Hymenobacter swuensis DY53: one gene and its partner. The protein of the gene in region 1 interacts with the protein of each later gene in a pairwise test. Links are inferred from orthologs where the notes say so. Each region holds a gene or a part of one and is shown on either strand. Other genes may lie near its edges. The genes, in order: dnaA and dnaB.

Evidence for each region.
Region 2: the proteins of dnaA (region 1) and dnaB interact in binary tests that used the Escherichia coli proteins (3 or more experiments, as listed by UniProt). The link is inferred for Hymenobacter swuensis DY53 from one-to-one orthologs.

Annotation. Positions count from the first base shown.
Region 1 is NZ_CP007145.1:3,613,573-3,628,610, reverse strand. The notes cover bases 5,149-8,069. They hold dnaA (chromosomal replication initiator protein DnaA), read left to right. Parts: upstream 5,149-5,819; coding sequence 5,820-7,319; downstream 7,320-8,069. Other genes in these bases: HSW_RS16765 (hypothetical protein), read right to left, coding at 7,503-7,982; HSW_RS16775 (bifunctional metallophosphatase/5'-nucleotidase), read left to right, coding at 5,149-5,608. In the rest of the region: scpA (methylmalonyl-CoA mutase), read right to left, coding at 1-303; HSW_RS16790 (methylmalonyl-CoA mutase family protein), read right to left, coding at 430-2,205; HSW_RS16785 (outer membrane beta-barrel protein), read left to right, coding at 2,382-3,653; HSW_RS16780 (5'-nucleotidase C-terminal domain-containing protein), read left to right, coding at 3,797-4,555; more of HSW_RS16775, read left to right, coding at 4,682-5,148; HSW_RS16760 (OsmC family peroxiredoxin), read right to left, coding at 8,174-8,602; HSW_RS16755 (GH3 family domain-containing protein), read left to right, coding at 8,771-10,264; HSW_RS16750 (hypothetical protein), read left to right, coding at 10,356-10,790; HSW_RS16745 (hypothetical protein), read left to right, coding at 10,805-11,281; HSW_RS16740 (endonuclease/exonuclease/phosphatase family protein), read left to right, coding at 11,313-12,158; HSW_RS24595 (hypothetical protein), read left to right, coding at 12,233-12,610; HSW_RS16730 (hypothetical protein), read left to right, coding at 12,610-13,056; HSW_RS16725 (hypothetical protein), read right to left, coding at 13,057-13,536; HSW_RS16720 (1-deoxy-D-xylulose-5-phosphate reductoisomerase), read left to right, coding at 13,696-14,871; RIP metalloprotease RseP, read left to right, coding at 14,965-15,038. UniProt on the Escherichia coli protein: Plays an essential in the initiation and regulation of chromosomal replication. Binds in an ATP-dependent fashion to the origin of replication (oriC) to initiate formation of the DNA replication initiation complex once per cell cycle.
Region 2 is NZ_CP007145.1:1,926,315-1,941,297, forward strand. Bases 11,611-14,476 are described here. They hold dnaB (replicative DNA helicase), read left to right. Parts: upstream 11,611-12,208; coding sequence 12,209-13,744; downstream 13,745-14,476. Other genes in these bases: HSW_RS09680 (UDP-N-acetylmuramate--L-alanine ligase), read right to left, coding at 11,611-11,895; HSW_RS09690 (glutamate synthase subunit beta), read right to left, coding at 13,944-14,476. In the rest of the region: HSW_RS09620 (vWA domain-containing protein), read right to left, coding at 1-1,150; HSW_RS09625 (hypothetical protein), read right to left, coding at 1,236-1,517; HSW_RS09630 (transketolase), read right to left, coding at 1,538-2,440; bcp (thioredoxin-dependent thiol peroxidase), read right to left, coding at 2,652-3,101; HSW_RS09640 (lipocalin family protein), read right to left, coding at 3,194-3,772; HSW_RS09645 (DUF4265 domain-containing protein), read right to left, coding at 3,905-4,270; HSW_RS09650 (M23 family metallopeptidase), read right to left, coding at 4,589-6,598; HSW_RS09655 (fumarylacetoacetate hydrolase family protein), read right to left, coding at 6,938-7,552; HSW_RS09660 (M48 family metallopeptidase), read left to right, coding at 7,806-8,600; HSW_RS09665 (hypothetical protein), read left to right, coding at 8,625-9,188; HSW_RS09670 (hypothetical protein), read left to right, coding at 9,387-9,638; HSW_RS09675 (alpha/beta fold hydrolase), read right to left, coding at 9,736-10,446; more of HSW_RS09680, read right to left, coding at 10,510-11,610; more of HSW_RS09690, read right to left, coding at 14,477-14,983. UniProt on the Escherichia coli protein: The main replicative DNA helicase, it participates in initiation and elongation during chromosome replication. Travels ahead of the DNA replisome, separating dsDNA into templates for DNA synthesis.

The DNA of each region.
Region 1 (15,038 bases):
CAGGCCCTTCTGGCCGCCGGCCAGGTTGCGGCGGTAGAAGGCGTTGCTTTCCTCGGCCGTGCTGAAGCCCGCGTACTGGCGGATGGTCCAGGGGTTCTGCACGTACATGGTGCTGTAGGGCCCACGCAGGTAGGGCGCCTGGCCTGCCCCAAACCCGAGGTGGGTGAGGTGCTGCACGTCGTGGGCGGTATAGAAGGGCTTGAGCGCAATGCCCTCGGGCGTAGCGGTAGTGGCCTCGGCGGCCGGGGCCGGCGCGGGCAACTGGGCCGCGTCGTAGGATATGGTAGAGAAGTCGGGCTTCATGGGTGTGATTTAGTGATTTAGCGATTTAGCGAGTGGAGAAAACAGGAAGTTGAAAGCTTTGCTGGTACCGATAGTATTGGCCAGGGCAGAAGCACATCAAACTCACTAATTCACCATTTCACTAAATCACTTTTTCCCCTGCAAACGGGCCAGGACGGCTTCGGTGGTGTAGCCTTCCACCGAGAATTCCTTGAAGCCGAACAGCTGCACGGCTTCCTGCATGGTGGCCAGGTCGGCGGTGAGCAGGGGCTGCGGGGTGAAGTTCGGCTCGTCGATGGGGACGCGGCTGATGGCCCGGGCCAGGCGGCCGAACTGCTCGGGGGTGGCGTACATCAGCGTGGCTTCCTCAGCCGAGGAAAACAGCACCGACAACGTACCCTCCGGGTGCGACTCGCGCAGCTCGGGGCGCTCTATTTCCGGCAGCGTGAGCAGGAAGGATTCCAGAATAATCTGGTTGGTGTGGGCCCCCAGCAACACCAGCGCCGCCCGTTTCTTCTTCTTCTCGCGGCGCTCAAAGTGCAGGGCCGTGGCCAGGCGCAGCACTTCGGCCGGGTAGGTGGCGCGGGTGCTGTCGAAGTCCCGGCTGCGCAGCAGGCGTTTGGGGTTGTAGTCGAAGGTTTCGTTGGGGTTCTGAAACTTGTTGGTGCCCACCACCACCTGCTCGCCGGTGGCAATGCGCCGGAACTGCACCTGGGCCGAGGCGTGCAGCTCCTGCATCACCATCCCGGTAGCGGCCGGCAGTCCGCCCTGGGCCTGCACTTTCTGGAACAAGGCCCAGCCTTCGCGGGCCAGCTGGTCAGTAAGGGTTTCGAGGTAGTAGGAGCCGGCGGCCGGGTCCTGCACGTTGTCGAGGCCGGCTTCTTCGCGCAGCAGCACCGGCAGGTTGCGGGCCAGGCGCTCAGCAAACTCGTTGGGGGCGTGAAACAGGCAATCGTACGCGCCCACGCTGATGGCATCGGCCCCGGCCAGCACGGCGCTCATGGCCTCGGTGGTGGTGCGCAGCAGGTTGGTGTGCGGGTCGAGGGTGGTCTGGCTCCAGGTGGCCGTGCTGGCGAAGATGGGCAGCTCGGCGGCCAGCTCGGCGGGCAGGCCGTAGGCGTGTAGCAGCGTGGCCCACAACCGGCGCAACGCCCGCAGCTTGGCAATTTCGAAGAAGTAGTTGGGCCCTACGGCAATCTGCACCTGCATGGCGGCGGCCACGTCGGCCACCGACAGGTCAGCATCGGGCAGCTGGGTCAGGTAGGCGGCGGCCGTGCTCAGCGCGAAGGCCAGCTGCTGGCTGACGGTAGCGCCCCGGTTGCTGTAAAACGCCACATCCAGGCCCAACGCCTTGAACCCGGGCCAGGAGCGGGCCAGCCGCACGGCTGTCCGCACTTCCTCCAGCTGGGCCGGCAGGTTGGGCGAGTGGCGGGTGATGGGGTCAGTAACCAGGAAGCCGCGTGGAGCCGTGTCCAGAGCGGCCAAGCGCGCCAGCAGCGCGCTGCTACCCCCGCGCACTGTGTAGCCCACGTAGGTGTCGGCCAGCGTCAGGTGCTGCTGCAGATACTCCACATCGAAGCCTTCGGCGTGGCCCAGTACGAAATGCGCGCCATCGGCTCCACGGGTGAGGGCGTCGGCGGCCCGGTTGATGGTGGCGTGGCCGCGCTCCAGGGCCGGCACCTGGTAGGTGGGCACGTTGCGCCAGCGGGCCGGCCGCACCTGCGGAGCCGGGCTGCCGCCCAATGCGTCTAGGGCTTCCTGGTGGTAAAACGGCTGCACCACGAACCCGTCCGGCGTGGGCCAGGTAAGGGAGGCGGGGTCTTTGCCTTTCAGGTCGCGGGTGATGCGCTCCTGCCACTGGGTGGTGGAAAGGGCGTCAAATTCAGAAAACGAAACAGGCGCGGGGCGCGGCGAATCGGCCATAAGGCGGCGGGGTGGGATGGGGTGAACGGAGACCCTAGGGGGCGGGCTAAAGATACCGGTTCAGGATTGGAATGTTGTTTTAGGCTCGCTTGAGCCAACTCGGTACCTTTGCAGGCTTGTTTCCCGGGTATAGCACGTCAGCCCGACTATTTACGTCCTTTTATTTTGCCTGTTGAGTGAATAAACATGTACTATTTCTGCCGCTGCTGCTGGCAGCGGCCCCAGTTGTTGCCCAGACTAATTTCCGCCCCGGATATGTGCTGCCGCTTGTCGGCGATACACTGCGCGGTGAAGTAGACTCGCGCGGGGCCCAGCGCAACGCCCGGCTGGCCCGCTTCCGGCCCGCCCCCGGAGCGGCGGTTACGGAGTACAGCCCCCGCCAGCTGCGCGGGTACGGCTTGACCGGCGACCGGCTGTACCAGACGGAAACAGTTGTCCTGACCGATTCCCTGCAGCGTCAGACGCTGCTCAACGTGACGGCGGATACGCTCCGTCGGCCCTCCTTCCTGGAAGTGCTGGTGCAGGGGCCCGCCAGTCTGCTTTATTTGCGCGATGAGCGTAACAACGACCACTACTACCTGAAAATGCAGGGCCAGCCCGTGCAGGAGTTGGTACAGACCACCCGCCAGGTAGTGGACGCCGGCGTTACATACCAGCGCAAGTCGGATGAGTTCCGACGGACGCTGGCGGCTTCCATGCAACAGTGTATGGCGGTGCAGCCGGTTATTACCACCGTGCGCTACGACCAGGCCGGGCTGATGCGCGTGGTGCGTCATTACAATGAATGCGTGGGTGGGGTTTCCGCACTGCCGGCCAGTGCTTCGCGCAAAAACCACATACGGCTGGGAGTAGTGGCCGGCGCCGAAAGTAGCCGGATGGAGCTCAACTACAACTACCTGGGCTTGCCGATGACCATCAATATGCAGGGGGATGCCCAGCCGGTAGTGGGATTGACGTTTAATATCCGTCTTACCGGACTAAACAAGAATATATCGGCCCGGCTTGAAGCCCTGTATGAAAAGCAGCGCTACGAGTCAGGACCTGTCATCCCGGCCAATATCACGCAGGGCCGGGAGTTCCGAATTGCTCTGACCAGTATCCGGCTGCCGTTGCTGGTTCGCTACACGTATCCTAAAGGCAATATTCGGCCTTTTGCGCAGGTTGGCTACAGCTTCTCTCATTTATCACGGGCCGACAATGAAGTGCGGGAAGTATACCGTAACACAACGGGCGGCTACGACTATGCTGCCTGGCGGCCCTTCATTGCGCCGCGCAAGCTGGAGCAGGGAGTACTTGGTGGCCTGGGCTTGACTACGGCCTGGGAAGACAAGCGTAATCTGGCCCTGGAAGCCCGCTACGAGCGTTCCGATGGATTCAGTGAGAGTATAGGCGTTGGTAGCCGCATCAACCGCCTGTACCTGCTGCTGAGCTATGATCTGACGAAATAAGAGAAGAAGGCTTATCAACTAACGCCGGCTGTGGGAGTTCCTGAACTTCAGCGGCCGGCGTTGGCTTTGGCTAGGGTTACTGCTCCAACTCCGGCCGCGCTGCCGTACCTTTGCCGCCTTGCTTTTCTTCTTTTCCTGAACCGATGCAGTTTCTTCGTTCCCGCGTAGCGGCTTTTGGCCTGCTGGCTGCTGTGGCTTTGGCACCTGCCTGTCAGCGTGGCGGCTACCTGCCCAAGGCCCAGCTGGCCCCCGTAACGGCCCAGCCCGTAGGCAAAGCCCTGACCGATAACGCCCAAGCCGCCGCTACCATCGCGCCCTACCGCCAGCGCGTAACCGACCAGATGACGGCTGTAATAGGCCAGGCGCCGGTGGCCATCACCAAAAACAGCGGCGAGTCGCCCTTAGCCAACTTCGTGGGCGATATTCAGCGAGTGCGCGCCAGCCGGGAGCTAGGCCAGCCCGTAGACTTGGGCGTGATGTCGAACGGCGGCTTGCGGGCTCCTATTCCGGCCGGTACCGTGACCATGGGCTCGGTGTTTGAGCTGATGCCCTTTGAGAATGAGCTAGTAGTACTGGATGCTTCCGGAGCCGTGGTGCAGCAACTGTTCGACTACGCGGCCCGTATCAAAATGGCCGTTTCGGGTGCTACCTACACGATAGGGGCCGATGGCAAGCCGCAGAACATCCTCCTCAACGGCCAGCCATTCGATGCCGGCCGTACTTACACCATTGCCATTTCCGACTATCTGGCCGGCGGCGGCGACAATATGGTGTTCTTTAAGCCCATTAAGCCGCGCGGGACCGGCGTACTGCTGCGCTCCGCCATTGCTGAGTATATTCAGGAGCAAACCAAGCAAGGCAAACCTATCGAGGCTAAAGTAGAAGGCCGGGTGAAATTTTAAGGTGAGAAATGTGAGTGGAATGAGAGAAATGGGCGGCATACATGCTCCGCTGCTCCTGTCCTTTTATCCTCACCCCACGCCATTTTCGCATTTCTCACATTCCATCACATTCAGCACATTCCAACCGTGGACCGTCGCGAATTTCTGAAATATTCCGGCCTCGGGGCCGCTTCCCTAGGCCTGATGGGCGCGGCTGCGCTGCCCGCCGCTGCTGCCGATAAAAAGGCCGTGCGCCTCACCATTCTGCATACCAACGATATGCACTCCCGCATCGAGCCCTTCCCCGATAATGCTGCCCAGTGGGCCGGCATGGGAGGTATGGCCCGGCGCGCCACGCTGATTGAGCAGGTCCGGAAGCAGGAACCCAACGTGCTGCTGCTGGATTCCGGCGACATCTGGCAGGGGACGCCCTACTTCAACTTCTTTCAGGGCGAGCTGGAGTATAAGCTCATGAGCCAGATGGCCTACGACGCCAGCACCCTCGGCAACCACGACTTCGATAACGGCCTGGAGGGCCTGCACAAGCAGTTGCCCAACGCCACCTTCCCCTTCCTGATTGCCAACTACGACTTCACGGGCACCATGCTGGCCGGCAAGTTTCAGCCTTATAAGGTATTCGAGAAGCAGGGTATCCGCATCGGGGTATTCGGGCTGGGCATTGAAATGGCCGGATTGGTCGCCGATAAGAACTTTGGAGCCACCAAGTACCTCGACCCCGTAGCCGTGGCTAAAGACATGGTAACGAAGCTGCGCGGAGCCGAGAAGTGCGACCTGGTTATCTGCCTCTCGCACCTGGGCTACAAATACGAGTCGGCCAAAATCGATGACCGGAAGCTGGCGGCCCAGGTTAGCGGTATTGATTTGATACTAGGCGGACACACCCACACGTTCCTGGAACAGCCCGAGCCCATTGCCAGCCCCAACGGCCACCCCACGCTGGTAAACCAAGTAGGTTGGTCGGGCATCAACCTCGGCCGCCTCGATTATACCTTCGAGCGTGGCAGCCGCCCCACGGTAGCTGCCACCGCCGTAGTGCCCATCACGGTAGTGTAGGGGAATGATGAATTCATCACTCATCATTCCGAATTCAATATTCCCAACTCCCTTGGTAAAAGGGTGGAAAATGCAAGAAACTACCGGTTTTTTTGTCTCCTGAGTTTTCCACATTTTTGTCTCCCCCTGGAAAAAACGGGCCTCCTGAAGGCCTGCGCCGACCTGTCCTCTCCCTCACTTGCACCCCCGTTGCTTTTGCCCTATCTGATTGATGCTGAAGGATTGTCGAACCGTATGGGCCAACTGTCTTCGCGTCATCAAGGCAACGATTGGTGAGCAGAGTTTCCGAACGTGGTTCCAACCCATCGTGCCGGTACAGCTCCACAATAATATTTTATTGATTCAGGTACCGAGTACCTACTTCTACGAGTTCCTGGAGGAACACTATGTGGAGGAGCTCAAACGCGCCATCCACCAGGAGTTGGGCCCCGATGGCCGTTTGGAGTATAGTATCGTGGTGGACCAGGGCAACGCCCAGCAGAAGCCCCGCACTCTGAACCTGCCCACGGCCCGCAAATCGGCGGGGCCGGCTGCTTCCGCTACGCCGGCGGCCACGGCCATGGCCAACAGTGCCATGACGGCCTCGGCCCGCAACGTGGCGGCGGCCTCGGTGGCCCCGGCCCCTACGCCGGCCACCTTGCGTAACCCGTTCGAGGCCAGCAAAACCATTGAGCGGGACTACCTTAAGTCGCAGCTGAATACCACATATACCTTCGAGAACTACATCGAGGGCGACTGTAACCGGCTTTCACGCTCAGCCGGGCTGGCCGTGGCCAACAAGCCGGGCACTACCAGCTTCAACCCGCTCATGATTTACGGCGGCGTGGGACTGGGCAAAACCCATTTGGTGCAGGCCATCGGCAACCACATCAAAGCCACGAACACCGATAAGTTCGTGCTCTACGTGTCGGCTGAGAAGTTCACGAACCAGTTTATCGAAAGCCTGCGCTCCAACCAGGTGCAGGATTTTGCCAACTTCTACCTGCTGGTGGACATCCTGATTCTGGACGACGTGCAGTTCCTATCGGGCAAGGACAAGACCCAGGAAATGTTCTTCCACATCTTCAACCACCTGCACCAGGCCGGTAAGCAGATTGTGATGACTTCCGACCGTCCGCCGCGTGACCTGGTGGGGCTGGAAGACCGCCTGCTCTCGCGCTTCAAGTGGGGCCTGACGGCCGATTTGCAGAGTCCCGACTTCGAGACGCGCATGGCCATCATCCAGAACAAGATGCAGCAGGATGGCATTGATATTCCGCCGCAGGTGGTGGAGTACCTGGCCCACTCGGTGAATACCAACGTGCGGGAGTTGGAAGGCGTGCTGATTTCGCTGGTGGCCCAGAGTAGCCTCAACCGCCGCGAGATTGATCTGGAAATGGCCAAGCAGGCCCTGCGCCACATCATTGAGGAAGTGGAGGCCGAGGTCAACATCGACTTCATTCAGAAAACCTGCGCCGAATATTTCAGCGTGCCGCTGGATTTGCTGAAAGCCAAAACCCGCAAGAAAGAGGTGGTGACGGCCCGGCAGGTGGCCATGTACTTCGCCAAGGAGCACACCAGCCACTCACTCAAAAGCATCGGCCACCACTTCGGCGGCCGCGACCATAGCACCGTCATCCACTCCGTCCAGACCGTTTCGGACCTGATTGACTCCGACAAAAGCTTCCGCAGCACCATTATAGAACTGCGCAAGAAGTTCGCGGGACGGTAGCGGGGAGTGAGTTAAGTAGTAGGTAGTGAATGCTGAGTAGCAGATACTTATAGGGGTAGAAAAGGAAAGCTGGGATTTCCGTTCAGGCACAGTGCGTGCAGAACGAAAATCCCAGCTCTCCTCTTTTGAATACGAATTTGAGTACTGAGTACTCAATACCAAAGACTCAGTACTCAATACTACTTACTGCGCGTCGCGGAGGGCTATACTGTGCTTGGCAGCAAAGGCGCGCACCTGCTCGCGGAGGAGCCGCTTGCGCTTGGTTCCTTTTACCTGGCGTAGGCTCAGGTTCAGGGTATTTCCTTCCTTTAGCTGTACCCGAAGTTGCTGAGGAGCCAGTTCCAGACCGCTGATTTCCTCGGCGGCCAGGGCCTGCTTGGGGCGGAACAGGCCGTCCTTGTGCACAATGTAGGCGGGCGTGAACTCCAAATAGCTCTGGGTACCAAAAATGGGTGCATTATGCACCAGCACGTAGCCTACGTACACCAAGCTGAACAGCAGGAACAGGTAGTGCAGAAAGTGAAAGTCGCTGGCCCCCGCACCCGTTACAATGAGTGCCACCGTGTAGCCTATCCAGAGGAAGCCCAGGAATAGTTGGCCCCAGAACGGGATGCGCTGCGTGTTGGCGGGTTGCAGACGAATGCGGGTAGAGTCAGGATGCATAGAAGACAAGGAGAGTCGCTTTGACCCGCAAAAGTAAGCAGTTACCGGTTATAAGTTGCGGGTGGCCGACGGAACGTCAGTCTGGGCTTGCGAGGAATCTCGTGTGCTGATGTCAGGAGTACCATTGCAACGCCAGCCTGCGAGATTCCTCGCAGGCTTGGAATGACGTTCACCTCGTAACTTACGATTGACTACTTCAGCTCCGCTGAGGCCAGTTCCATTTCGGGAACGGCACTCAGAACCTGCGAAATGGGGCAGTTCTTCTTGGCGGTTTCCGCGTACGTCTGAAACTCTTCCTGTGACAGACCTTCTACTTCACCCTCGGTTTTCAGGCTGATTTTTACGATTTTCGGTACCTCGCCGGAAGTATTCAGCGTTACTTTCGATTCAGTACGAATCTGCTTTACCTGTTTGCCGTCTTTAGTTAAAATGCTGGTCAGGAACATCGTGTAGCAGCCAGCGTGGGCCGCGCCGATGAGCTCTTCGGGGTTGGTGCCTTTCTGCCCTTCGAAGCGCGCGCCTACCGAGTAAGGGGCCTGTACAGTACCGCTTTGGGTGGAAATTTCGCCGCTGCCTTTAATGTCGCCGTTCCAGACGGCCGTGCCACGTTGGTTGATCATGAGTAAAGTTGTGAAATGTGAAGTTGTGAAAAGAGGGGTACGGAAGCTGGACAGAAAAGGTAGCACCGCCGTACTCCGGAGAAATATCCGGCGGTGTACCTTTGAAAGATGAAGTTGGAATAGTACGCTATTCTCTGCACAACTTCACCTTTCACAATTTTACCACCCATGGGCCTGAAATCTACCCTGAGCCGGCCGCTGGCCGCCTACGTTGCCCGCCAGTACGCCCAGTGGCAGCAGGACCCTATCGGGACCCAGCAGCGGGTGTTGCGCGTGTTGCTGGCGCAGGGTGCCCGCACGGCCTTCGGGCGCGACCATTGCCTTCACAACGCCCGCACGGCCCAGGATCTGGCCTGGCAGGTGCCCGTGCGCGACTACGAGGCCCTGAAGCCCTACTTCGAGCGGGTGAAGGCTGGGGAGGCCGATGTGCTCTGGCCCGGCAAGCCGCTGTACCTGGCCAAAACCTCGGGCACTACCTCCGGGGCCAAGTATATTCCGCTTACCCGTGAGAGCATCCCGAACCACATCAACGGCGCACGTGACGCGCTGCTTCATTATGTGCATAAAACGGGTAAAAGGCGGTTTCTGGATGGTAAGCTGATGTTTTTGTCGGGCTCACCGGAGTTGGAAACGGTGGGCGGCATCCATACCGGCCGGCTCTCGGGCATCGTGAACCACCACGTGCCCGCCTACCTGCGTCGCAACCAACTGCCCAGTTACGCCACCAATGTCATCGAGGACTGGGAAACCAAGCTCGACCGGATTGTAGACGAAACCATTCAGGCCCCCATGACCCTGATTTCGGGGATTCCGCCCTGGGTACAGATGTATTTTGACCGGATTGTGCAGCGCACGGGCCGGCCGGTGGGGGAGGTGTTCCCGGAGTTCGACCTGTTCGTGTACGGCGGCGTCAACTTCGAGCCATACCGCAAGAAGCTGTTCGATACAATTGGCCGGCCCGTGGACAGTGTGGAGCTATTCCCGGCTTCCGAGGGCTTTCTGGCCTTCCAGGACGAGCCCGGCAACCCGGGCTTGTTGTTGCTGCTGGACGCCGGTATCTTCTACGAGTTCGTGCCGGCCGAGCGGTTTTTCGAGAAAAACCCGCCCCGTTGCACCCTGGCCGACGTGGAGTTGGGCCGCCAGTACGCGGTGGTCCTGAACAGCAACGCCGGCCTGTGGGGCTACAGCCTAGGCGATACGGTGCGCTTCGTGAGCCGCTACCCCTTCCGGGTGGTAGTGTCGGGCCGCATCAAGCACTTTCTGTCGGCCTTTGGCGAGCATGTTATCGGCGAGGAAGTGGAGCAGACCCTGCGCGAAGCCATGCGCCAGCACCCCGAGGTGGACGTGGTGGAATTCACCGTCGCGCCCCGCGTGAGCGACGACCCCACCGTGCCGTCCCGGCACGAGTGGCTCATCGAATTCGCCCGCCCGCCCCACGACACTGCCGCCTTCGCCACCGCCCTCGACGCCGGCCTTCGCCAGCGCAATGTGTACTACGACGATTTGCTGCGCGGCCATATTCTGGCGCCGCTGCTCCTCACGCCGCTACCGGCCGGCGCGTTTCAGCGCTACATGAAAAGCCAGGGCAAACTCGGCGGCCAGAACAAAGTGCCCCGCCTCAGCAACGACCGGACGCTGGCTGAGGGGCTGTTGGATAGTTAACTGTGATTAGCCGCATCCCTGCATATTTCTAATGGAAACAGTTCCAAACAACACGATACTAATTCCGGCATACGAGCACTCCGGAGTATCTATGTTCCGAAATGCGCGCACTTACCGGCAGTCCTGGCTGCGGCGGTGGCCTGTTCTGCTGATAGTGGGGGTAGGGGTCGGCGGTTATATTCAGCTCGGGCAGCCGGTGGCAGGCGGGCTGATGCTGGTAACCTTGCTCCTGTATGCGTGGCGCATGGCGCGGGAATGCTTTGTGACGCAGGTAAAGCTTACCGCTGACGATATTACCGTGCATTACTACAAGCGGTTCCACCGCCAGAAGGCTACGTTGCCTATTGCTGACACACACGTCACCGACCCCCGGGAGCCAACATATATGTTGGAGCTATTCGGAATACACCACCTCTATCTGACGTGCGGCACGGCCCGCTTTCTGTTGAGCACCACCGACGGTTTCACGCCGGCGCAGCTACATCAACTTTACGATGAACTCGTAGGTGACGAACACAGCACCTAGTTTACCAAAACGTCATGCGAATCGCCTTCGACCTCGACAACACGCTCATCCGCAATAACTACCCGTTTCCATTGGAACAGCCCCGCTGGCCGCTGCTGGCTCGGGTACTCGGGGGCGAAGGACTACGGCAGGGGATAGTACAAGCGGCCAGCTTTTGTCGGGCACAGGACTGGGAAGTGTGGGTGTACACCACCTCGTACCGCAGCACGTGGCACATCCGGCGGCTGTTTTGGTTGCATGGCATCTGGCTGGATGGCGTTGTTAACCAGCAACGGCACAATCGGGAGGTGCAGGCCCGCTGCACCAAGCACCCGCCCACGTTTAGGATCGACTTGCTGGTAGATGACTCCGAAGGCGTGCGGCTGGAAGGCGAACGGCATGGCTTTCGGGTAGTGGTAATATCGCCTGGCTACTTGGATTGGGTGGCCGCCGTGCGGGCTGCCGTACGGCCTGGCTCGGTAGAAAGCTTCGGGGTAAGCCAGAACCCGTAATTTGCTCCGTCTTCCACTTACTGCTTCCTACATGCGCCTGCTTGTTTTGATGTTGCTGAGCTGCCTGCTCGGGAGCCGCCCCATCGTCGCCCAGAAGCCCGCCCAACCCCTGCGGGTAGCTACCTACAACCTGCGCCTCAACGTGGCCAGCGACGGGGTAAATGCCTGGCCCAACCGCAAGGAGCTGGTTAAAAACCTGGTGCGCTACCACGGCTTCGACGTATTTGGCACCCAGGAAGGTTTCCGTGGCCAGCTCACCGACGTGGCCGAGCTAACGGACTACAGCTTCGTGGGCCACGGCCGCGACGACGGCAAGGAGGCTGGGGAGCACTCGGCCATCTTCTACCGGAAAAGCCGCCTGCAGCTGCTGCAGTCCGGCGACTTCTGGTTGAGCCAGACGCCCGATCAGCCCTCGAGAGGCTGGGACGCCAAATGCTGCAACCGCATCTGTAGCTGGGCCCGGTTCCGCGACCTTGCCACCAAAAAAGAGCTGTTCTTCTTCAGCGTCCACTTCGACCACGAGGGCGTGGAGGCCCGCCGCCAATCGGGGCTGCTGATGGTGAAGAAGATTAAGGAAATTGCCAAAGATGCTCCCGTTATCTGCGTTGGCGACTTCAACTCCACCCCCGAGACCGAGCAAATCCAGACGATGCAAGCGTTGCTGCAGGATGCTTTCCGCGTCACCCGGCAGCCGCCCTACGGCCCCGTGGGCACGTTTAACGGCTTCAAGCTCGACGCTCCGTTGACTGACCGTATCGACTACATCTTCGTGAGCCGGCAGTTCTCCGTCCTCGACTACGCCGTCCTCACCGATTCCATGCGCGGCCTGTACCCCTCCGACCATTTTCCGGTGCTGGTGAATGTGGTGCAGCGATAGGTAAGGAATAGATCTATATGATACAAGGAAGTATTCGGATCAGGGCCAGCGCTGATGAGTATGACGTTTACGGTATGTGTACGTTTTTCGTAACTGTGCAAAAAGGTGCGCTTGAGGTACAAACGCACTTTTACGGAGATGCTAACAACTGGAAGGGATTCGGGAATGCGCTAATTGCTTTTCCGACAAAAACGACCGATTACCTATTCTTCCAATCGGGTATTGGCAGCTATGCAGAAGAGAAGCTGCTACTAAAGTCATACTGCTATGACAGTTTCGGACATGCTGCTCTAACCGTGAACATTGACCACCAGAAAGAGCCACCCAACGATTTTCGTATTCATTTCTCTATTCCCACCGAGGTAGCCTCCCTTAACCAGCTTGGTCGATTATTAGCCACTTGGGAAGTAACGAACGACTCCGAAATTCACTGGCAAGCTCAAACCAGCTAATGCTCAAATCCCAACTCCACACCCTCTGCCTGGCCTACGTACAGGAACGCATTGATGCCTGCCAAGCCGCCATCCGCACCGCCCAGGAATCGGCCAACTCCGAAACCAAGAGCAGCGCCGGCGACAAGTACGAAACCGGCCGCGCCATGGCCCAGAACGAGCGGGACCGAAACACCGTGCAGCTGCGGCAGGCCCAACAGCTTCAGGGCGAGCTGCAGCGCATCAGCCCCGAGCTGCCCTGCGACACGGTGCGGCCCGGGGCGCTGGTGCACACCAGCATGGGCACGTTTTACCTCGGTATCAGCGCCGGCAAGCTTACCTTGGGTGGGAAGGACTACTTCGCTGTATCGGCAGCCGCGCCGGTGGCGGCGGCGCTGGCCGGCAAGCGGGCCGGGGAGTCAGCCGTGTTCAACGGCAAGTCGGTCCAGATTATGGGTATCGAGTAGTTACAGGCGCGGCAACAGGCTGCCCAAGCCCCGGATGTTGAGGCGCGTGAAGTTGCGTACCCGCTCGAAGCGGGCGGCGGCTTCTTCCAGCTCCTCGTCGGGCTCCAGTTTGGTGGGGCGGTGGGTATCGAGCAGGGCGAAGACGGTTTCGGCCAGGTCCATGTAGCCCAGAATCATCAGAAACAGCAGCTTCTTGTCGTCTTCCTGGTAGCTTTTCAGGCGCACGGCTTTCACCAAACTGTCGAGCTGGGAGGTTTCGTCCACGTACAGGTCGCGCAGTACTGCCCGCTGGTGCTGATAATCGAGCAACTGCTGGGGCTCCAGGCTGGCAGCGGAAAAGGGAAAGGTATCGGTGAAGCGCGTGGCGGCCCGGAAGTCCTTTTCGGCGGCGTACACGGTGCTCAGATGCTTCTGCAGGCTGGCCCACAGACCATTGCGGGCTTTATCGAAGGCGGCGGAAGCGGCGGCAGGATCGGTCATGGGAGCAGTAAGAAAGGGCGGAAAAGCCAAAGTACGCGGTTTTCAAGCCGTAAGGCCAACTCCCGTGAAATCCGGGGCCCGCCGCAGCAAGCCAAACTTCACCGTACTTTTGCCGCGTAACTATCCGCAAGTATTCCCGCTCCTGACCTTCCGTTCTTGATGCCCACTGAATTCCCCAAACGTGTCAGCCTGCTGGGCTCCACCGGTTCCATCGGCACCCAGGCCCTCGAGGTGGTGCGCGCCCAGCCCGGGCGGTTTATCGTCGCGGCCCTGTCGGCGCAGTCCAACGCCGAGCTGCTGGTGCAGCAGGCCCGCGAGTTCCGGCCCGCCGCCGTGGTTATCGGCGACGAAGCCAAGTACCAGCAGGTGCGCGAAGCCCTAGCCTCTCAGCCCGAAACCGAGGTGCTGGCCGGGGCCGCCGCTCTTGCCGAGGTAGCCGCCCGCCCCGATACCGACGTGGTACTGACGGCCATGGTGGGCTACGCCGGTTTGCTGCCTACGGTGGCCGCCATCCGGGCCGGCAAAGACATTGCCCTGGCCAACAAGGAAACCCTGGTAGTGGCCGGCCAGCTCATTACCGGGCTGGTGCAGGAATACGGCGTGCGCCTGCTGCCCGTTGATTCCGAGCACTCCGCCATCTTTCAGTGCCTGGTAGGGGAGGAGCAGAACCCCATCGAGAAAATCATTCTCACGGCCTCGGGCGGGCCGTTCCGGGGGCGTACCCGCGAGCAGCTGGCCCAGGTAACCAAGGCCCAGGCCCTCAAGCATCCCAACTGGGACATGGGTGCTAAAATCACCATCGACTCGGCCTCACTCATGAACAAAGGGCTGGAGGTAATTGAGGCCAAGTGGCTTTTCAGACTGCGTAACGAGCAGATTGAGGTGGTGGTGCATCCGCAGAGCATCATTCACTCCTTGGTGCAGTTCGAGGACGGCTCCCTGAAGGCCCAGCTCGGGCTGCCCGATATGAAGCTGCCCATCCAGTACGCGCTGGGCTACCCGCAGCGGCTGGCTAACGACTTCCCGCGCTTCCGTTTCCTCGATTACCCCCAGCTCACGTTTGAGGAGGCTGATACAGCGGCCTTCCGCAACCTAGCCCTGGCGTTTGAGGCTATGCAGCGCAGTGGTAACGCACCCTGCATCCTCAACGCAGCCAACGAAATTGCCGTGGCCGCCTTCCTGCGCGACGAAATAGGCTTCCTTGAAATGTCTGATGTGGTGGAGTCCAGCCTCGCCCGGGTTTCGTACCTTGCCGCTCCCTCGCTGCAGGATTACGTGCTCACCGACCAGGAAACGCGCCGGGTGGCCCGGGAGGTGGCCGGCCTCCGCGCCTGACACCTTGACGGACCCCGGTAGCAACTTTCGGCTTCGGTGCGTTGTTTGCGGCGGTGGAACCCGTACCGTTCATCACCTCATTACTTACTTCTCTTGACAGGACTTATCATGGCCGGGCAAATGCTGCTGGGCCTCTCCATACTGGTTGGCTTGCACGAATTCGGGCA
Region 2 (14,983 bases), 1.7 Mb from region 1 along the record:
ACGTCTGCTGCTCGTCCTGGCCGAGGCGGTAGATGCTGCCGTAGCCTTTCAGGTCCGACACGATGTTGAGGATGCCGGGTGCCTCGTAGGTTACGGCCGTTTCCTGGCCCTGCTTCACCGTGATGCGCCGCAGCTGGCGGGGCAGCGTGAGCAGCTCCACCTCGTAGGTGCCGGCCAGCAGCTTCTGCCGCGCCCCGAAGGGCAGGGCTACCACCGTGGCCGGGTTGCCCTGAGCCCGCACCACCGCCTGCACCGTGCCGTAGGGGTTAGGCGAAATGCCCGGCCCCTGCAGCCACAGCGTGCCTTGGGGCGTTTTGTAGGTCAGCACGTTGGCCCGGCCCGGCCGGATGGGCAGGTTCGCCTGCCGCACCGGGGGCACCGTGTTAATCACCAGGTCGTAGCTCTGCAGCGCGTCGATGTCGAGCACATCGGGCTTGCCCTGGGCGTCGCGCCAGTGTACGTAGTTGTACTCGGGCAGCTCCGTCACGTTATTCACGAACGTCATATTCACGTTCGATTCCACGGGGCGGCCCTGCTCATCGGTGAGGTTTACGCTCACGGTGGTTTTGGCCAGCGTCTGGGTCACTACGTCGTTGAGGATGCTGCGAAAGGTCTTCACATCGGCCGCGTTGTAGTACTGCCCCAGGCATTCCAGCTGCTTGCCAAATTCCCGCTCGGCCCCGATGCCAATCACAAACGGCTTCAGAAACACCCGCTTGCGCTGCAGCGCCAAGGCCGTAGCGCACGGGTCGCCCTTGCAGGATTCCAATCCGTCGGTAATCAGAATGAGCACGTTACGGGCCGACTTATCCACCGGGAAATCCTGGGCCGACTGTAGCAAAGAGTAGGTGATAGGCGTGTTGCCCTTGGGCTCAATCGTCTTCAACCGCGCCTTGATGGCCCCCGCGTTTTTGGGCGCAAAGGCCACTTCCAGTTTCGAATCCTCGCAGTTATTCTCCTTGTTCTCGTGCTGATGCCCGTAGGCCCGCAGCGCCAACTCCAGGTTGGGGTAGGCGTTAAGCGAGTCCACCATCTTCGATAGCAGCCGCTTGGCCACGTCCCAGCGCTGTTCGCCTTCCCAGGGCGCCCGCATCGACCCGGACGCATCCAGCACGAACAGAATACGGGTGGTTTTGGGTTGGGCAGGCACTGCGTTCTGGGCATATGACGGTTTGCTGGTGATTATTAAAACCACCAACAGACCCCAAACCATATGCCAAGCACTACTACTCATTCTACTCCGTAGCTTCTGTTTGCTGAGGATCTGTTACAACCTCTCTCTTGACAAAAATCACCACAAGAGTGCCGATTATGACTACAGAGGCGACTATAGTAACAGCCTTGACCTGCCTTGACTTATTTGCTGTGGCTTTGATTAGCAGCATTGCTATTGCCGCAGCTACTACCGAAGCAAGCAGACGAAGTATAAATCCATAGTCTCCGGCAATCATCGGAAGAGACACAAACCAAAGAGGAGCTATTACAAAAGGATAGTACTCCTCAAGTACCTTATTCATTGTATAGAATAGGTTGGCAATTAGTAGTCGCCGGCTTCTTCTACGGCCAGCTGCTGGAGGGCAATTTCCAGCTGCTCGTTGTTCGGGGCCACGCCGTGCCACTTGTGCGAGCCCATCATGAAGTCTACGCCGAAGCCCATCTGGGTGTCCATCAGCACCATGATAGGCTGGCCCTGGCCGAGTAGGCTCTGGGCTTCCTCGATGGTGGGGAGGAGGGTTTCGAACTGGTTGCCGTCGGTTTCCAGTACGCGCCAGTTGAAGGCTTCGAACTTGGCGCGTAGGTCGCCGAGGCCGCCAATTTTCTCGGTGGGGCCGTCAATCTGCTGGCCGTTGCGGTCCACAAAGGCAATGAGGTTGTCCACTTTGTGGTGGGGGGCGTAGAGGGCCGCTTCCCACACCTGGCCTTCCTGCAACTCGCCGTCGCCCATCAGCACAAACACGGTGCTGGAGTCGTTGTTGAGCTTCTTGGCCTGGGCGGCGCCCACGGCCACGCTCAGGCCCTGGCCCAAGGAGCCCGAGGCCACCCGGATGCCGGGCAAATGCTCATGGGTGGCGGGGTGGCCCTGGAGGCGGGAGTTCAGCTTGCGGAATGTGGCTAGCTCGCTTACCGGGAAATAGCCCGAACGGGCCAGCACCGAGTAAAAAACCGGCGAGATGTGGCCGTTGGAGAGGAAAAACAAATCCTGCCCGATGCCGTCCATATCGAAGGGCTGGGGCGTGTGCTTCATCACCTTGAAGTACAGGGCCACCAGCAGATCGGTGCAGCCCAGCGAGCCGCCGGGGTGACCCGAATTGACGGCGTGCACCATGCGCACGATGTCGCGCCGCACTTGGGCGGCAATCTGTTTCAGCTCGGCTACCGACTTGGTGGCTGCGGGCGTGTGGGTTTCGGATGAGGCGGCGAATGACGTGTCCTGCGACATGGGTTCGGGTTGAGAATGGAATTGGTGAGGCAAAGGTAATGACCCTACCCCAACCCCTCCCCACAAGGGAGGGGCTCTAGCTCTAGCATTTTCTAACCGCTAATTTTTAGAGGTAGAGCCCAGCCCGCTTAATGCGTGGCATCTTTTGGGGAGGGGGTTGGGGTGGGGTACAAAAAAGCCCCGCCGGAGGGGCGAGGCTTTCGAAGGAAAACTACAGCAGCTGAGCTGCATGGTTTTTGGTGTCGACTTTGGTAATGACTTTCTCGATCAGGCCTTTTTCGTCGATGAGGAAGGTGTAGCGCATGGTGCCCATGTACTTGCGGCCGTACATCGACTTCTCCTGCCATACGCCGTAGTCCTGCACCAGCTTCTTGTCCTCATCCACGAGCAGCGGGAAGGGCAACTCGTGCTTGGTGGCAAACTTCTGATGTGACTTCTCCGAGTCGATGCTCACGCCCAGCACCTGCACACCAGCGGCCTGAAGCTGCGCGTAGTTGTCGCGCAGGTTGCAGGCCTGCGCCGTGCAGCCCGAGGTGTCGTCTTTGGGGTAGAAGTAGAGGGCTACTTTGCGGCCCGCGTAGTCCTGGAGGCGGTGGATGGTGCCATTCTGGTCGGGAGCTTCGAAGGCCGGAGCCTGCTCGCCTGCTTGAGGTACTGCCATGCCGCGAAGATAGAAGGGTTTTTTGGGGATTCAGCAACGAAATAATGCACGTCATTGCAAGGCCGGAGGCCGAAGCAATGACATTCTCATCCCTACGGTTTACCGTCGATGGGTTGCGGGGTGTAGATCAAATTATCCACCGGGAAGCCCAGCTCGCGGCCTTTGGCTACCAGCATGTCGCGGAGGTTGCGTTCCATATGGGGGTGGCGGCTCAGAATCCAGAGGTTTTTGCGCTCCGGCTCACCCACCAGCGCATATTGGTAGTCGGAATGGTCCACATCCAGAATCCAGTAGTCGCCTTCGAAGGGCCAGAAGAACTGCACTTTGAGGCGGGCATTGGTGGCATCCACGGCGCGGGCTATGGCTGTAGCGGTTTCGGCGGGGCCGTTGAGGCCTTCTTTGTGACATGTGTTGCGCACGTTTACCTTGCCATCGGGCCGCAGCTTGTAGTGGGCCGTTACGTGCTGGCACCCCTTCTCGAAGCGGGTGGGTAGCCGGGCCACCTCATACCAGAGGCCAGCGTACTTGTGCAGATCCACATGGGCGACGGTGGGCAGAACCGGGTAGGCTTTGCGGCGCGTGTAAGCATAGGCAGCTACGCCGGTAGCAATGGCGGCAGCAGCGGCCCCAAGCAGCACGGGTTGGCGACGTTTGAGTAGGTTCTTGGGCATCGGGTTGAGATTAAGAGTCGCCGCCGTATACGCAAAGCCAACGGTTGCGGCCCAGGAAATTGCAGAGGCGCGCAGAGAACGGAGAATATAGTATTTTCAGGGATTCGAACCTTTTTCTCAATCGAAGATTTGCTACTTCCAGCCCAAGCAAGCTTCCTCGTATTCCCACAATTTTTGGCTCTCTCCGTTAGCCAAAACGTGTTTAATGGGCGGATATTCCACGTTTGGGGGGATGTCGAAGGCGACAAGAAGCGAATCGGCATATTGAAACCCAACTCCGCCCAACTTCTCCACCACAGCGGTGCAGGTCTGGCGTGTGGATTCGGTCCCGAACAGCACTCTTACAACACTGTGGCCCGATTTCACGAGTATGTGCTCAAAATAATGAACCCCTTCGTCGGTTTCGACCGAAACCACATCGTATAAGGCGATGTGCTTCGCAAAAAAAGGAATGGAACTCAGGCTGTACCCCAGCCCCACCTGAACTGTGTCTACCATTTCCACTTAGTAAGCTTGTTCAGTCTCTTCCAAGTATACCAAGGCCACCGGATGATTAGGGAGGGCGGAAAGCGGCTCAAGTGCAGGCATTAGGTTCAGGCGAATGGGATTTTCTTCAAGACTAAAGTGTATAATACACCGCTGCCAGCGGTTGACGAAAACGTTCGGATTTCTGAGTGCACTAGATTTCTCGTTTTCTGAAAGGATACTCTTTGGTGGAGACGCAATAATTGTAGTCTCGCCGTTGCTGAAGTTGAGCAGCACCTTAACCGCTTAGCCTCAGCAACGACGAAACTCTATACAGTTCAGAAATCAGCTTTACAACACCAGATTAATCACTTTCTCATTCCCGGCCTGGTCGGTGAGGCGCAGGGTGGCGGGGCCGCGCAGAGGCGGGCCCAACGTGTCGTCACGCTCCGAGTAGATGATGGCGTTCTTATGCTCGAAGCGCAGCAGGCGGAACTGCCCGTTCACTTCCAGCTTGTAGCTGGCCAGGCCCGAGAGGTCGTCGCCGACCTTGAACACCACGCCGCCGGGGCCGCGGCTGATGAGACGGGCTGAGGGCGGAATGGTATCGGTGAGTAGCTTAAACTGGCCGAAGGCTTTGATGGAAGCCGTGATGCTGCGGCCGTCGGGGCTCCACTTGCCGCCCACGTAGGCCCTGCCGCCCTTGGCTGTAACGCCGTAGATGGCCGTGCGGCGCGGGTCAGCGGCCGGGGTTTCGGGCTTGAGGGTGAGGGCCAGGGTTTCGTAGAGCGGCGTGCGGGGCAGATGTACCGTCCAGAGGCCCTGCTTGTAGCTGGTCTGCACGTACAGCGTGTCGAAAAGCGTTTTTGGTCCAAAACCCAGCGCTAAGTTGGCCGTGCTGAAGCCAAACTCCCGGCCCGAGGGAATCAGGGCCTGCCGGTCAAACCGCTTGGTGATGCGCCCGAACTGCAAGGAGTCGGGGCGGCCGGCGCGCAGGTCGTAGAGGTACACGTTCTGGCTTTGCTCAGTGTAGCTGGGCTTGAGCGTGAGGCGGCGGTTGCCTTTGAACAGCGTCAGATTCCCGCCTACGGCCGCCGTATCGGGGTCGGCGGCGGTGGCTACCAACAGGTTGCGGCTGATATCGTAACGCAGGGCCGGGGTTTTCACGGCCGCCGAGCGGGTTTTGCGGTAGCCGGCCTCGGTGCCGCGCAGCACGAAACGTAGCGGCGTGAGGTTGCCGTAGGAGTCGCTCAGGCGCACTTCTACGGCGTAGAGCTGGCCCGGTTCCACGCGCAGCTTGCCCTTACCGGGGCCGGTGGTGTACATGCTCAGGTCGTTGCCGTCGTCCACGAAAAGCCGCTCCAGCTGCCGCCCCTGGGTGGCGCGCCACTCATAATCCAGGTGGCGGTTGATCTGGCGGGAGCCTTCCGGAAACGGAATGTCATCAATAACATGCTGGTAGTGCGGCTGCCCATTCACCAGTACCTCCACTTTCTGAATGCCGTTCTTGTTCCACACCTGATCGAACCTATCGAAGCCCTGCATGAGCAGGCCCACGGTGCCGTTGGCCGCAATGGTATCGGCCCACACGTAGCCGCCGCCGTTAGGTAGGGGCGGAGCTTTCGGCAGGAAAATCGACTTGCCGAACTTGCCCTGTACCCGGGCGTCAATGCTCAGGGCTTCCACTCCAAAAGCCAGCAAGGTGGGCGCTACGTGGTCCTGGATTTCGGAGAAGCCGCCCCATTGCAGCGGGTTAAGCTGCGCGTCCTGGGCCGTGCGCACCTCCCAGTGCAGGTGGGGCCCCGCCGAGCCGCCGGTATTGCCTGAAAGCGCCACCACTTCGCCGCGCTTCACCGGAAATTGGTCGGGCTTAAAGAACAGCTCCAGGTCGTAGGTCTGCTTTTCATACTGGCGGCGGCGCAGCTCCTCGGCCACGGGGCCTTTGAAGCGGTTCAGGTGGCCGTACACCGTGGTCAGGCCGTTGGGGTGGGTGATGTAGAGCACGTTGCCGTAGCCGTAGCTGCTCTGCTTCATGCGCGAGATGTAGCCGTCGGCCGAGGCGTATACGGGCAGGTCTACCCGGCCGTCGGTTTTGATGTCGAGGCCGCCGTGGAAGTGGTTGGGGCGCAGCTCGCCCATACTGCCGGCCAGAAAATTCTGCTGGCCGGGCTTAATCGGGAACAGAAAATAGCCCTGGGGTACTTCAGGGCGGCGGGATGTGGTGGCAGGAGTAGGCTTAGGCTTGGCAGCCGAATCGGGCTCCTGCCCACCGCAGGCTGCGGGCTGCAACCCCAGCAGCAGCAAAAACGGCCACGCCACGCTCAGCAGACGCGGCGGCCGGGTAAACAAAGAATCGGGCATTCAGAAAAGGAAATCGGCAGCAGAAGGAAAGGAAAACGGTGCCGCAGCAACGCCGCAACCCGGCACAATCGTGCCTTGGCGGATGGGAAATGGTGAACGGATTTGTAAACGCAGCACGTCACTCCGGGCTTGCCGGGGAATCTCGCGGGCTGACGTTGTGGTGATAACCGCTCCATAGCCCAGGGTTTAAACCCTGGGCTAGTGAATCGTTCAGCCGGAACAGTGGAAATCGGACGCCCGATGAAGCTTGGTGGTTAGCCTGGCAACGTCAGCACGCGAGATTAGTCGCGGGGCTCGGAATGACGTTCAACAGACCTACTTCAATGACGTTCCGTAGGCCTACTTCACGGCTAAGTTAAACATCTTGTCCTCACCGATGAAGCCCACCAGTTGGTCGTTGATTTTGACGGGGCCGACGCCGCTGGGGGTGCCGGTGAAGATCAGGTCGCCCATTTTCAGGGTGATGAATTGGGAGATGTAGCTGATGATTTTCGAGAAATCGTGGAGCATGAGGCTGGAGTTGCCCTGTTGGCGCACCTCGCCGTTTACTTCCAGCCGGAAATCAATGTTCTTCAGGTCGGGAAATTCGGCTACGGGCTTGAACTCCTGGGAAATTGGGGCCGAGCCGTCGAAGCCCTTGGCCAGTTCCCAGGGCAGGCCTTTGCTTTTGAGCTGGCTTTGCAGGTCGCGGGCCGTGAAATCAATGCCCAGCCCGATGGCGTCGAAATAAGTGGGCGCAAACTTCTCCTCGATGTTCTTGCCATTCTTGCAGATACGCAGCACCAGCTCTACTTCGTAGTGAATATCCTGGGAGAAATCGGGCAGGAAGAAGGGCTGGTTGCGCTGGAGCAAAGCCGTGTCGGGCTTGGCGAAGATGACGGGCGCGGCGGGCGTTTCGTTCTGGAGTTCGGCAATATGGTCGGCGTAATTGCGGCCGATGCAGAGGATTTTCATGCTCAGGGAGTTGGAAGTGTAACGGCCGCCCGAAGACGGCCAAAGGGCATGCGACCGGTAATAAAGGCGGGCAGGCGGTCAAAAATAGCGTTTAATTCGTGGGCCGGAAACCTCAACCGGGCTCCTTTTTACGGCTGTAGGCCGCCGCGCAAACATTTTGCCCACCGCCGCACGTATAGTACCCCGGGCCAGCAAGTGTCTGCTTGCGGACCGGTTCCGTTCCCGCTTTCCTTTCTCTCAATTGCCTACTCTCATGCTCAAGAAAATTGCCCTCGCCAGCTGCCTGCTCGTAGCCGCGGGCTGCGCCACGGTTCCCATCACCGGCCGGCGGCAGCTCAGCCTCGTTTCCGACACCGAAATGAATACGATGGCAGCCACGGAGTATCAGAAAGTGCTTTCCAGTAGCCGGGTAGTGACCAGCGGGGAACAGGCGGCTATGGTAAAGCGGGTGGGCCTGCGCATTCAGCAGGCCGTGGAGCAGTATTTCAGCCAGCGCGGCGAGCAGGCGCAACTGGAAGGCTACCAGTGGGAGTTCAACCTCCTCGATGACAAACAGGAAAATGCCTGGTGCATGCCCGGCGGCAAGGTGGCCGTGTACACCGGCATTCTGCCCATCACCCAGGATGAAACCGGCCTGGCCGTGGTAATGGGCCACGAAATTGCCCACGCCGTAGCCCGCCACAGTTCGGAGCGGATGAGCCAGCAGATGGCGGCCCAGAACCTGGGCAGTATTGCTTCAGCGGCCGTAGGGCAAACGCCCACGCTTACCCAGAATGTGTTTCTGCAGGCGGTGGGCGTAGGTTCTTCGCTGGGGTTGCTGAAATACGGCCGCAGCCAGGAGTCGGAAGCCGACCACCTGGGGCTGATTTTTATGGCTATGGCCGGCTACAACCCTGATACGGCCGTGCAGTTCTGGCAGCGCATGGATGCCCGCGAGAATGCTGCCTCACCCCCCGAGTTCCTTTCTACGCACCCTTCCAACGGCACCCGTATTGCGGGTATTCAAAAGGAGTTGCCGGAAGCCCGTACTTACTACAAAGCCCGCTAAACTTGGCTGGTTGAACCTATCCTGATGAATCGTATTCTGCGTATTGCGCTGGCCTCTGTACCGGTAACGGTGCTGCTGGCGGGCTTGAGTGCCTGTGAAACCTCCAAGCGGGGCTTTCCGGAAATGAGCACCCCCACCACCGATACCGACGAAATGCGCCGCAAGCGCGAAGTAGTCAGCAAACAGATAGCGGAAGTAGCCGAGGGGAAAATTCGCTATATCATGCCCCGCGAGCAGCTTTCCGCCGCTTTTACCCGGCAGTTCGGCGACGGTACGGCCATCGACAAAACCGTTATCCGCAAAGTGCAGGAAACGCCCAAGGATAAGGCGGTGTACTACCTAGTGGGTATGGGGCTGCGCAACGGCATGTACCGGGCTATGGCCCTGCCGCTGCAAACGTCGTCGGACAACAGCCTGTATCTGCCTTCTAACTCGGCCCGCTACATTATTACGGGCGTAGGTTGCACGTTCTGTTTCTTCAACTTCGAGAAAAATGAAATTGTGGGCACCACCTGCGAGGAAAACTCCGGTGGCAGCCGTTGCGACCTGCGTGTGGAATCCAACAACACCTTTTTCGTACGCAAATAGCCATGCTTAGCCGCAAATGGATTATGCGCCTTTCACTCACGGCTTTGGCCCTACTGCTTACTACGGATAAGCGGCGTCCAAAGCCGGCTGCGGATAAACCGGAAAATCCGCAGTAGCCGGGGATTTTTAGGGTAAAGAACTTGGTCTAGAACAGTTGATGTGCGTATACACTGGGCTACTTACTTTCCTTTCCCAGCCATGCACAACAATTCCACCGTCAATAGCACTCAGCTGGTTCGCTACCATTTGCAACTGTCGCCGGCAGTAGAGGAGCCGCAACTGATAAAAGCCCGCGCGCTGCTCACCGAACAAGGATTCCTAGTAGATCAGCTTACTTCCGACGAAGCTGTGGTGGCCTCTATACAAGGCGCCGACCCCGATTGGCAACCCACTCGAGAAGGGTTTCGGCGATTAGGAAGCGGCGTCGTCCATATCACCACCGCTGAATAAGCGCACTATATTACACAACAGGCCCCGTCAATTTGGCGGGGCCTGTTGTGCTTATAGCGGATAAAAGGCAAGCGGTTGAGCAAACCAATACTACGTGCTACACCATGCCTTCCTCCACCAACTCCACAAACCGTGCGATGCGGTTCACCAGCAAATCGGGGTTGACTTTTTCCAGCGGGTGGGGCGTGTTCATGATAATTTCGAAAGTGGCACGGGGCATGTGGTCGACGTAGGAGCGGGAGGCATCCACGCCGGCCGTTGTGTCCAGCTCGCCCACCAGCACCTGTACAGGTACTTCCAGTTCGGCCAAGTTAGCTGCCGTGAGCAGCGGCGCATCCCCGAGGCCGCGCAATAGGCCCGTGGTAGCAGCCAGCAGCTCGGGTAGCGGGGTAGGGGCGTGCAGTTGCTCCAGTTGGCTGGCAAACTGCGGCACTTTCTCCCGCATACCGGCCGCGTCCAGAAAGCGGGTTTCCAGCGCCGCAGTACCCGGCGTCCAGTCAAATTTAGTACCCAGCGTGGTGATGCTGCTGAATAGTTCCGGCCATGCCACAGCGGCCGTCAGGGTTGCGTAGCCACCCATGCTGTACCCGAATACGTGTACCGGCGGCAGGTTGTGGGCGAGAATAAACTGTCGGATTTCCTGCGCCAGCTCCTTCATCGAGAAACCAGTAGTCGCCAGCGGCCGGCCACCGTGGCCAGTGAAAGAAAAGGAATGCACATCATAGAACGGAGGCAGTTCCCGCTTCAGAAACTTCAGCTGCGCTTCCGAGCCCAGAGCCCCATGCAGGAGCAGAATGGTATGTTTCATGCGTTGACGGCTCAACTGCCAACCGGCACTTCACGGAAAAGCCGGCCGACAGACAAGCGTAAGTTATTGGGTCACTTCGGCCGCCAGCTGGTTCAGGTCCAGTCCGTCGAAGGTACCTGAAGTCATCATCAGCAGGTTGGCGTGCTGCCAGTTCTGCTCATGCAGGAAGGCAGCCAGCTCCCGGCTATCGGTAAATACGCGCAGGTCGGGACGCTGGAAGGCTTGCTGCACGGCCTCGGGCGGCAAAGCAGGCAGGCGCTTGTGGGCCAGCACCTGCGGGTTGAAGTACACCACCGCCACGTCGGGCGCGTCGAAGGTGTGGGCGTACTGGGGTAGAAAGGCCGGGTTGAGGGAGCTGAAGGTGTGCAGCTCCAGGCAGGCCACCAGCCGGCGCTGTGGAAACTGCTTCTTGAAGGCCGTGGCGGTGGCCTTAAGCTTGCTGGGGGCATGGGCGAAATCCTTGTATACCACCGAATTCGGGCCCTCCTTTACCAGCTCCAGCCGCCGCGCCGCGCCTTTGAAGGTGCCTAATGCTTCATAAAACTCTTTGCCCTTGATACCCAGCTGCTTGCACACTTCCTTGGCCGCCGAAATATTGCGCAGGTTATGCTCGCCGAACACCTGCACGGGCACTTCCTCTTCTTTCTTGTTGAGCAGGAAGGTTTTGCCGTTGCGGATGACGTGCTCGTGGGGGCCGTAGCCGATGTACTTCACGGCGGGCGAGCTGGGCACCGTTACCAGTTGCACCTGCTCATCGTCCTGGTCATAGATGAGCACACCTGCTTTAGGTGTCATCTCAGCGAAGATGCGGAACTGCTCCCGGTAGATTTCCTCCGTCGGGAACACGTTGATATGGTCCCAACTGATACCGGAAATTACCCCGATGTGGTGCTGATACAAATGGAACTTCGGCCGCCGGTCAATGGGGGAGGACAGGTACTCGTCGCCCTCAATGATGATGATGGGCGCGTCGTCGGTCAGCTGCACCATTAGCTCGAAGCCTTCCAGCTGCGCGCCTACCGCATAGTCGAACTTGCGGCCGTGGTAGCGCAGTACATGCAGGATGAGGGAGGTGATGCTGGTTTTGCCGTGCGAGCCGCCGATAACAATGCGTTGCTTGTCGCGGGAGGCTTCGTAGATGAACTCGGGGAAGGAGTACACGCGCAGGCCCAGCTCCTGGGCGCGCAAAAGCTCGGGGTTGTCGGGGCGGGCGTGCATGCCCACAATTACCGCGTCGAGGTCAGCTGTAATCTTCTCCGGAAACCAGCCTTCCTGGGCCGGCAGCAGACCGGCGCTAGCCAGTCGGCTTTTGGCCGGCTCAAATATTTCGTCGTCGGAACCAGTTACCTGAGCGCCGCGCTGGTGCAGGGCTAGGGCCAGGTTGTGCATAATGCTGCCCCCGGTTGCAATCAGGTGCAGGCGTTGGAGGGAAGAAGGAGTAGCAGCCATTCGGTAATAAAGAGGAATAGGGCTGCAAAGGTACGGGGTGTTTTTTTGCGGCAGGGAGAATGAGGGAGGAACGCCACGTCTCTACGAAAAAGAAACCTTTTGTGCCACTCCGGGATTGTAGAGCCCAGCCGTTAGCTTTGTAGCCCCTTGGGCAAAAATCAGGGGTAGCTGGAAGAAATTCCGGCCGGAACCGGCCCAACCTGCTTACCTTGTAGTGCTTACCCAAGTGATGAACGACTCGATGGATGACCGTCTGAAACAAGCTGGGACCCGCGCCAAAGCGGCCTGGAACAGCCGCCCCGCGCAGCTGCCTATGGGCGGCGCGTCGGGCAAGCTGCCGCCCCAGGCGCCCGAGCTGGAGGCCGCCGTGCTGGGGGCGCTCATGCTGGAAAAGGATGCCCTTACTACGGTTATCGACATCCTCAAGCCCCAGAGCTTTTACAAAGACGGCCACCAGCGCATCTTCAAGGCCATCCTGAACCTGTTCGATAAGTCGGAACCCATTGATATTCTGACCGTCACGCATGAGCTGCGGGAAATGGGCGAGCTGGAAGTAGCCGGTGGCGCGCATTACGTGGCCAACCTCACGTTCAAGGTCAACTCGGCGGCCAACATCGAGTACCACGCCCGCATCATCACCGAAAACGCCATCAAGCGGGAGCTGATCCGCATTGCCTCCGACATTCAGCGCGACGCCTTCGAGGACACCACCGACGTATTCAACCTGCTCGATACCACCGAGCAGTCGTTGTTTGAAGTGTCCGAATCCAACATCCGCAAGAACTTCGATGACATGCGCAGCCTGATGGGCAAGGCCATCAAGGAGCTGGAAGAAAAGAAGGATCAGAAAGACGGCCTCACCGGCGTGCCCTCCGGCTTCTCCGCCCTAGACCGCGTAACCTCCGGCTGGCAACCATCTGACCTGGTGATTATTGCTGCGCGCCCTGGTATGGGTAAAACTGCTTTCGTGGTGTCGGCCATGCGCAATGCGGCGGTGGAGTTCAAGAAGCCGGTGGCCATTTTCTCGCTGGAAATGTCCTCGCTGCAGCTCGTGAATCGTCTGATTTCAGCGGAGGCGGAGCTGGATTCCGAGAAGATCAAGAAGGGCAACCTGGCCGACTACGAGTGGGCCCAGCTCAACCACAAGATTTCCAGCCTGTCATCGGCCCCCATCTATATCGATGATACGCCGGGCTTGAGCATCCGGGAGCTGCGCACCAAGTGCCGCCGCCTCAAGGCCCACCACGATATCCAGATGATCATCATCGACTATCTGCAGTTGATGACCGGCAACACCGACGGCAAGGGCGGCGGTAACCGTGAACAGGAAATTGCCTCGATTTCGCGGGCCCTCAAGGGCATTGCCAAGGAGCTGAACGTGCCGGTGCTGGCCCTGTCGCAGCTGAGCCGCTCGGTGGAAACGCGCGGTGGCGACAAAAAGCCCCAACTCAGTGACCTTCGCGAATCGGGGTCCATCGAGCAGGACGCCGACATGGTAATCTTCCTCTACCGCCCCGAGTACTATAAGATTACGGAGGATGAGATGGGCAACCCGACCCAAGGCACCGGCGAGGTCATCATTGCCAAGCACCGGAACGGCTCTTTGGAAAGCGTGCAGCTCAAGTTCATCGGTAAGTTCACCAAGTTTGCCGACCTCGACGGGGCCGGCGGCGGCTTCGGCGACGCGGGCTTCAACCCCGGCGCTTTCCCCACCAGCACCTTCGACGACGACCAGTCCGGTTTCGCCCCGAACACCATCCGCCTCGGCTCCCGTATCAACAACGACGGCCCGCCACCCGCGCAGCCCTTCCCCCGCAGCAACTTCGATGACGGCCCACCGCCGTTTTAATCTGGCAAGAAACACAAACCGCCCGCTGGTATCAGCGGGCGGTTTGTGTTTAACACCTGTCATCCTGAGCATGTCGCGCATCAAGCGAGGACGAAGGACCTTATCACGTCAGAACAGTGCCGTAACAACGACTGGTTCTGGCGCAATAAGGTCCTTCGTCCTCGCTTGATGCGCGACATGCTCAGGATGATAGACAGCCTTATCCAAACATGCCTACGGTGTCTTTGCTGGGTAGGGCAGTTTTGCCCATTAGGAACAAGTCCACCTGCCGGGCGGCTTCGCGGCCTTCGGAAATGGCCCATACGACGAGCGACTGGCCCCGGCGCATGTCGCCGGCCACGAAGACGTTGGGCTGGGAGGTGAGGAAGTCAGAATCGGACGGGGTACGCACGTTGCCCCGGTCGTCGAGGGCCACGCCGAGCTGCTGTAGCAGCCCTTCGTAGCGGGGGGAGGCGAATCCCAGGGCCAGCAGGGCCAGCTGGCAGGGGATTTCGCGCTCCGAGCCTTCGATTTCGGTGAAGGCGAGGCGGCGGCCCAGTACGTCGGTTTCCCAGGTTACGTCGGTGACCAGCAGGGCCCGCAGGCGGCCTTGGTCGTCGCTGAGAAAGGCTTTGGTGTTGATGCCCCAGTAGCGCTGGCAGCCTTCCTCGTGGGAGGTGCTGGTGCGGAACACGGCCGTGGGGTAGTGGGGCCAGGGCTCGAAGTGGGGCCGCTCGGGGGTGGGCTGGTGCATGAGGGCAAACTGCATGACGGAGCGGGCCTGCTGGCGGTTGGCCGTGCCCACGCAGTCGGAGCCGGTGTCGCCGCTGCCGATTACCACTACGTCGAGGCCGGTGGCCTGAATTTCGGTTTCCGACAGCGGCAGCCCACTTACGCGGCGGTTGTGCTGGGTGAGGTAGTCCATGGCGAAGTGGATGCCGGGCAGCTCGCGGCCGGGCAGGGGCAGGTCTTTGGGCACCAGGGCCCCGCCAGCCAGCACTACGGCATCAAACTGCGCCGTAAGGTCCTGGGCTGTCAGGTCGCGGCCCACTTCGGTGTTGCAGCGAAACTGTACGCCGTCTTCTTCCAGCAGGCGCAGGCGGCGGTCAATCACCCACTTATCCAGCTTGAAATCGGGGATGCCGTAGCGCAGCAGGCCGCCGGGCCGGTCGTCGCGCTCGAACACCGTTACGGCGTGGCCGGCCCGCACCAGCTGGGCCGCCGCCGCCAGCCCGGCCGGCCCCGAGCCCACCACGGCCA